2 regions of the Cupriavidus sp. YAF13 genome follow, and region 2 is predicted to be linked to the other one. Evidence: riboswitches for the same ligand, from Rfam matches in the RefSeq annotation. Region 2 holds a riboswitch; the other holds the start of a gene.
The links. Region 2 has a riboswitch for glycine ahead of gcvT (glycine cleavage system aminomethyltransferase GcvT). Riboswitches for the same ligand answer to the same signal wherever they lie in the genome.

Region 1 (3,405 bases), on a different contig from region 2:
TGTTCAGCAACATCGGCTATGTGCTGATCGTATTGCTGACGCTGTCGCTGCTGGGCGTCAGATGGGAAAACCTGGCCTGGATCGTCAGCGCGCTGTCCGTGGGCATTGGCTTCGGCCTGCAGGAGATCGTCAAGAACTTCGTGTCGGGGCTCATCCTGCTGACCGAGCGCCCGGTGAAGGTCGGCGACATGGTAAGCATCGGCGGCGTGGAGGGCGACATCAAGCGCATCAACGTGCGCGCGACGGAGATCCTGCTGGGCGACCGCTCGACCGTGATCGTGCCCAACTCGCAGCTGATCTCGCAGAACCTGCGCAACGTGACGATGAGCAACAGCACGCAAGGCGTCGCGACGCTGCTGCTCACCTTCCCGCTGAACATCGATCCCGAACAGGTGCGCGAACTGCTGCTCGACTCCTATCGGGAAAATGAGGCGATCCTCGACAAGCCCGCGCCATCCGTCACGTTCAGCCAGCTGGCGCCGAACGGAATCACGCTTAGCGTGACGGGCTACGTCGGCAGCCCCCGGATCGCCACCGCGACCAAGAGCGACCTGTTGTTCGAGATACTGAAGCGGCTGCGCGCGGCCGATATCTCGCTGTCGGTCCCGCAGACGTTGCGGGTGGAGAATATGGCCGCGCTTGGCGCGTAACGCGTCCGGCCCCTTACGCGGCCCGTTACGGAGTCACCAGCGCCACCGAGTCCTGCACGCCATGCGCACGCCTGGCGCCCATGGCTTGCTGCACCACATCGCCGATCATGTCCGCAGTGACCGCCGACAGCGTCCATCCCAGGTGGCCGTGGCCGGTGTTGTAGAACACGCAGGGCGCACGGCCCCGGCCCACGCGCGGCAGCATGGTAGGCATCATCGGCCGCAGGCCGGCCCAGGGCACCACGCTGCGCGTGCTGACGCCGGGGAAGCACTGGTTGACCCACTCCACCAGCGGGCGGATGCGATCGGCGCGGATGTCGCGGTTGTAGCCGTTGAACTCCGCCGTGCCCGCCACGCGGAAGCGGTCAACGCCCAGGCGGCTGGTGACCAGCTTGGTCTCGTCGTCGAGCAGGCTCACGACGGGCGCGGCCGCCTGGCTTTGCGCGTCATTCAGGTTGACGGTGATCGAATAGCCCTTGACCGGATAGATGTTGACGCGATCGCCAAGGCTGGCCGCCAGCGCCCGGCTGGCCGTGCCGGCACAGACAACCACGCCGTCGAACACGCGCGATTCGGCCTGCTGGCCATCGCTGCTGACGATGGTGACCTGCCGGCCATCGGTGCTGACCGACTGGACATCCTGGCTGTACAGGCAACGCACGCCCAGGCGGTCGATGGCCGCGGCCATGCCGCTGGTGAACTTGTGGATGTCGCCAGTGGAGTCGCTCTGGGTGAAATAACCACCGTAGTACTGCCCGGCCAGGGTCGGCTCGATGGCGCGCATTTCTTCCGGCGTGACGGCGTGGCGCTCCAGCCCGCCCTCGGCCAGCAGCTTGGACACCCTGCCGGCATGCTCGAAACCCGCCTTGTCGCGATAGATATGGAGGATGCCTTCCTTCTTCAGGTCGAAATCGATGCCTTCGGCCGCCGCCCAGGAGAACAGGTGGTCGCGCGCGGCAATTGCCAGGCGCGTGGTCTCGATGGTGTTCTTGCGGTAATGGGGAATGGCGGCGATGAACTCGGCGAACCAGGACAGCTTGTGCCAGCTCGGGCGCGGGTTGACCAGCAGCGGCGCATCGCTCTTGAGCATCCACTTGATGCCCTTGAGGATGGTGGACCAGTGTGTCCAGACTTCGGCGTTGGAAGCGGAAAGCTGGCCGCCGTTGGCGAACGAGGTTTCCATGGCGGCATAGCGGTGTTTTTCGAGCAGCGTGACCGAGAAACCGCGTTTGGCGAGCGCATAGGCAGTGGTCACGCCGGTGATGCCACCACCGATAACGGCAATTGTTTTCATCTCTATGGTTCCAGGACGTCGGATGGGAGCCTCTTGCGCGGCATGCACAAAAGACGCCCCCTCTGTCCTTGACCTGAGAGATTCACGATACGCCACTTTGGGGGTGGCGAGGATCGCTTGCTCCTTCGGTACCGCCGGCTGACGAGCGCCGGGGTTCTTCAGAGTTCAAACGTGATACCGGTCCTTTTGCCTGAGAGTTTCCGGGGCGGTTGCTCCTTCGGCGCTGCCCGGCGCTTGGCTAGGCAGTCTCTCCCGATATCACTTTGCATGCCGCCGGGTAATACCAGGTGGCATGGCTCGGAACTTTAGCACTAGTCTGACTGCCTGGGGAAGTTCCCTGCGGGTTCAGGCCGCGAATTTCAGCGGGCGGGAGCTTCCTTGCTGGTGCCGCCGGAGGCGTCGGCCACCATGTAGATCTCGTAGTCGCTGTCGTGCATCGCGGACAGCGCGAAGGTGGTGTTGCAAACCTCGGTCCACAGGCCGGCCACGATGATCTTCTTGCGGCCGTTGGCGGCCAGCGCGTCGCGCACCTTCTGGTCGTCCCACGAGTTCATCGAGGTGCGTTCCAGCGTCTGCTGGCCGGGGAATACGTCAAGCAGTTCGGGGTAGGTGTAGCCGGAGAAAGACTCGCTCTCCACCGTGGTGATGGTGGTGGGGATATTGAAGATCCTGGCCGCCTTGGCCAGCCCGACCGCGTTGTTCTTCATCGCCTGGCGGTCCATTGACTGCACGCCGAAGGCCATCTACGGCTGGTGGTCGATGAAGATCAGCTGGCTGTTTTGCGGGGTCAGGACTTCGAGCTTGGCGTTGGTCATGATTTCTCTCTCCTTGGCTACTTGGCTATTTGGCCACTTGGCTACATGGTTGAATTATTTAGAACGTCGTCTTTGGCGCCGATCCGTCCATAGGTTGAACTTTATGGCAGAGCCGGCCGTCGATGTGATGAGTTCGTCGGATAACTTGTTCAATTTTATTGATTGATATTTTGAGGCACCAGGCGATGCGCCACAGAGGCCACGCCGCGCGAGACTCACAGCCGTAGCGAACGCACAGCCGCCGCGATATCGGCAGCAGCGTTGACCACTACCTGCTGATAGCCAGCGACAACGCCGTCCACGCCACCCGGCGCGGCCAACTCCGCCCGTGTGTGGCCCACCGTCACCCTGCCATCGGGCATTCGGCGCACGGTCCAGTTGACGATGGCGCTGACGCGTTCGTCGATCTGGGCATCGATCTGCACCACTTCCGCGCTGACGCGGTAAAGCGGCTCCGCGCCGGACCTGCCATGCTGGTAGGCATCGACCGCGCCCAGGCTCGCCTGCAATCGCTGGGACAGCGCGTCCCGAAACTCATCCGGCAGCGATGCCGACCAGCGATCCTGCGCCAATAGCCTGAGCCTGCCATTGCCGTCGCTCAGGACAAGATTGACCCGGTTGACGCGCTCCGGCACGCGAACGGGTG
Region 2 (3,405 bases):
GCATTGACGCTTTCCGGCGAGGCGGCGGCGGCGTCGTTGATGGCGATCACTTCGCCTGCCACCGGCGCGTAGATGTCGGATGCGGCCTTGACCGATTCCACCACGGCCAGCGCATCGCCGGCGCCGACCGACTTGCCCACTTCCGGCAGTTCCAGGAAGACGATGTCGCCCAGCGCGTCCTGCGCGTGGTCGGTGATGCCGATGGTCAGCGTGCCGTCGGCTTCGACGCGCACCCACTCATGGGACTCGGTGTATTTCAGGTCGGCGGGGAAATTCATGGGATTGCTCCAGATTCAATTTGTTATTCAGCGCCAGCCGGGGGATGTCGATGTTCGACGGGGTAACCGCCGGCGGGCGCGCTGTGACCGGTGCGAGCGTTCAGCTCACGAGTGCCTTGCCATTGCGCACAAACGGCAGTTTAACCACAGTCGCGGCGAGTTTGCGGTCGCGGATCTCGACCTGCACTTCGGCGCCGATGGCCACGTCGCGCGGCAGGCGGGCAAAAGCGATGGATTGGGACAGCGAGGGGCTGAAGGTGCCGCTGGTGATTTCGCCTTCGCCAGCGGGGGTGATGACCTTCTGATGGGCGCGCAGCACGCCGCCTTTTTCGCGCAGGATCAGCCCGACGAACTGCTGGGCCTGGCCACCGGCGACCAGGGCCGCCTTGCCGGTGAAGTCGCGTTCGCTTTGCAGGTCCACGGTCCAGGCCAGGCCGGCATTGAGCGGCGAGGTGTGGATATCCATGTCCTGGCCGTACAGGTTCATGCCGGCCTCCAGGCGCAGCGTGTCGCGCGCGCCCAGGCCCGCCGGGTGCACGCCCTCGGCGACCAGCTTTTCCCACAGGCCAGCCACATTCGCAGCGGGCACCACCAGTTCGAAACCGTCTTCACCGGTGTAACCGGTGCGCGCCACCATGACTTCGCCCAGCGCGGAATCCTGCACGACCAGCGCATTGAACGGCTTCAGGGCTTCGCTGGGTTGCGTGGAGGGGAAGGCGCTCCAGACCTTGGCGCGGGCGTTCGGGCCTTGCACGGCGACGATAGCCAGCGGCTCCACGCCTTCGGGCGCGTTGTCGCCGCGGCGTGGGGTGATGGCCACGCCACTGCCGGTGGCGGCATTGCGTGCCGCGATCCACTGGATGTCGTCATTGGCCGTACCGGCGTTGACCACCAGGCGGAAGTCGTCCTCGGCGAAGAAATAGACGATCAGGTCGTCGATGACGCCACCCTTCTCATCCAGCATGCAGGAGTACAGCGCCTTGCCCGGCGTTTGCAGCTTGTCGACGTTGTTGGCCAGAAGGCCGCGCAGGAAGGGGCGCACATTGGCGCCCTTGAGGTCGACCACGCACATGTGGGAGACGTCGAACATGCCGGCATCGCTGCGCACGGCATGGTGTTCCTCGATCTGGGAGCCGTAGTTGACCGGCATGTCCCAGCCGCCGAAGTCGACCATGCGGGCGCCGAGTGCGCGGTGGATGGCGTTGAGGGGCGTGGCCTGGAGCGTCATGGAATCCTCGGGGGAAGGCAAATCTCGGTTCGAAAACGAAAAAGGGCCATCCGCCGCAGGATTCGGCGCGCCATAGCGCTGCCAGATCCGCTGTGGCGGATGACCCCTCTGTCCTCGATACCTGAGAGATTACAAGGCGGGATCCCAATTGCTGGAAACCCTAGCCTTGCGCGCCCCTTCGGTGGGCACGCTCACCAATGCTGTCGACGGATCGATCAGTGGCGGGTGCCGCTCTCCAGAGTACGGCGTGCATCGTGTGCATGTTGCAAGCCGATCCAACCAGTCCATGGTGCCTGAGAGTTTTCGGGTGATACCCCTTCGGCGGCGCAAGATCTGCGCGCTCTCCCGGTCGGATGCGCGCAATTTACGGGAGCTCCCAGGCTTTGTCAACGCGGTCCGCGCCGACCCCGGCGCCATGGGAACGGCGCAAGGGCCGGGCGGCTCGCCTACCTCCTGTGAGGGTTGCTAGTCGTGACGTTACCGATCACGCCGCCAACCGCGGCGCCGCCGAGCGTGCCCAGCGCATCACCGCCGGTCAGCACCGCGCCGCCGACCGCGCCCACGCCGGCACCGATCGCGGTGTTACGTTGCTTGGGAGTCATGTCGGCACAGCCGGCCATGCTCGCTACCGCGATACCGATCAAGGCGACCTTGCCCAGGGATTGCAGGGTTTTCATGATTCGCTCCAATGTATCGTGACATGCATCCGGCACGGAGCGCACACGTGCGGACATGTAAGTTAGACGGTGCCGGCATGCCCATGGATCCGGACCTTACGAAGTGTTACCTCCTCCCTGCCGAGCCACTTTCATTGCCGCAAAGGTGCCTCGGCCGCGTGTTAGCATCCACCCTCCGCCCAGCCAGCGCGCGCCTCCACGCTGCACATCCGTCACTTCCCGCCACGCATGACCCACGGACTCAACCCTGCCCAATCCGAAGCCGTTCGCTACCTCGACGGCCCCTGCCTGGTGCTCGCCGGCGCCGGCTCGGGCAAGACCCGGGTGATCACGCAGAAGATCGCCCACCTGATCGAGGACAAGGGTTTCCAGCCCAAGCACATCGCGGCGGTGACTTTCACCAACAAGGCCGCCAAGGAGATGCAGGAGCGGATCGCCAAGCTGATGGAAGGCAAGACCACGCGCGAGGGCAAGCGCATCCCCATCAAGCAGATCACGGTGAGCACCTTCCACTCGCTGGGCGTGCAGATCCTGCGCGCCGAGGCCGAGCACGTGGGCTTGAAGCCGCGCTTCTCCATCATGGACTCGGACGATTGCTTCGGCATGGTGCAGGAGCAGCTCGCCTCCACCGACAAGAAGCTGATCCGCAGCGTGCAGAGCACCATCTCGCTGTGGAAGAACGGCATGGTCGATCCCGAAACCGCCATCGCCCAGGCCGACAACCCCGACGATCACCAGGCGGCGCTGATCTACCGCAACTACGTGGCTACGCTGCATGCCTACCAGGCGGTGGACTTCGACGACCTGATCCGCCTGCCGGCTGAGCTGTTCGCGCGCAACGAAGAGGTGCGCCTGCGCTGGCAGAACCGGCTGCGCTACTTCCTGGTGGACGAGTACCAGGACACCAACGCCTGCCAGTACCAGCTGCTCAAGCAGCTCGCCGGCGGCTCGCACCTGCGCGCGCCGGCCTTCACCGCGGTGGGCGACGACGACCAGGCCATCTACGGCTGGCGCGGCGCCACGCTGGACAACCTCAAGCTGCTGCAGACCGATTTCCCCGATCTGAAGGTGGTCAAGCTGGAGCAGAACTACCGCTCCACCGTGCGCATCCTGGAGGCGGCCAACGCGGTCATCTCCAACAATCCCAAGCTGTTCGACAAGAAGCTGTGGAGCGAGCACGGCATGGGCGACCCCATTGCCGTCAACCCGATGAACGATGAGG

Region 1: another riboswitch for glycine. It lies ahead of AB4061_RS04175 (D-amino acid dehydrogenase); the one in region 2 lies ahead of gcvT (glycine cleavage system aminomethyltransferase GcvT).

Annotation. Positions count from the first base shown of each region.
Region 1 covers NZ_JBFRDD010000003.1:154,029-157,433, reverse strand. Annotated here, with positions in the region: gene AB4061_RS04180 (DUF3772 domain-containing protein) at 1-650, shown strand, start outside; gene AB4061_RS04175 (D-amino acid dehydrogenase) at 676-1,944, opposite strand; glycine riboswitch at 2,113-2,209, opposite strand; partial or broken gene AB4061_RS04170 (isochorismatase family protein) at 2,316-2,759, opposite strand; gene AB4061_RS04165 (PqiC family protein) at 2,975-3,405, opposite strand, start outside.
Region 2 covers NZ_JBFRDD010000019.1:20,861-24,265, reverse strand. Annotated here, with positions in the region: gene gcvH (glycine cleavage system protein GcvH) at 1-278, opposite strand, end outside; gene gcvT (glycine cleavage system aminomethyltransferase GcvT) at 379-1,506, opposite strand; glycine riboswitch at 1,605-1,755, opposite strand; glycine riboswitch at 1,777-1,864, opposite strand; gene AB4061_RS16980 (glycine zipper 2TM domain-containing protein) at 1,953-2,183, opposite strand; gene AB4061_RS16975 (UvrD-helicase domain-containing protein) at 2,412-3,405, shown strand, end outside.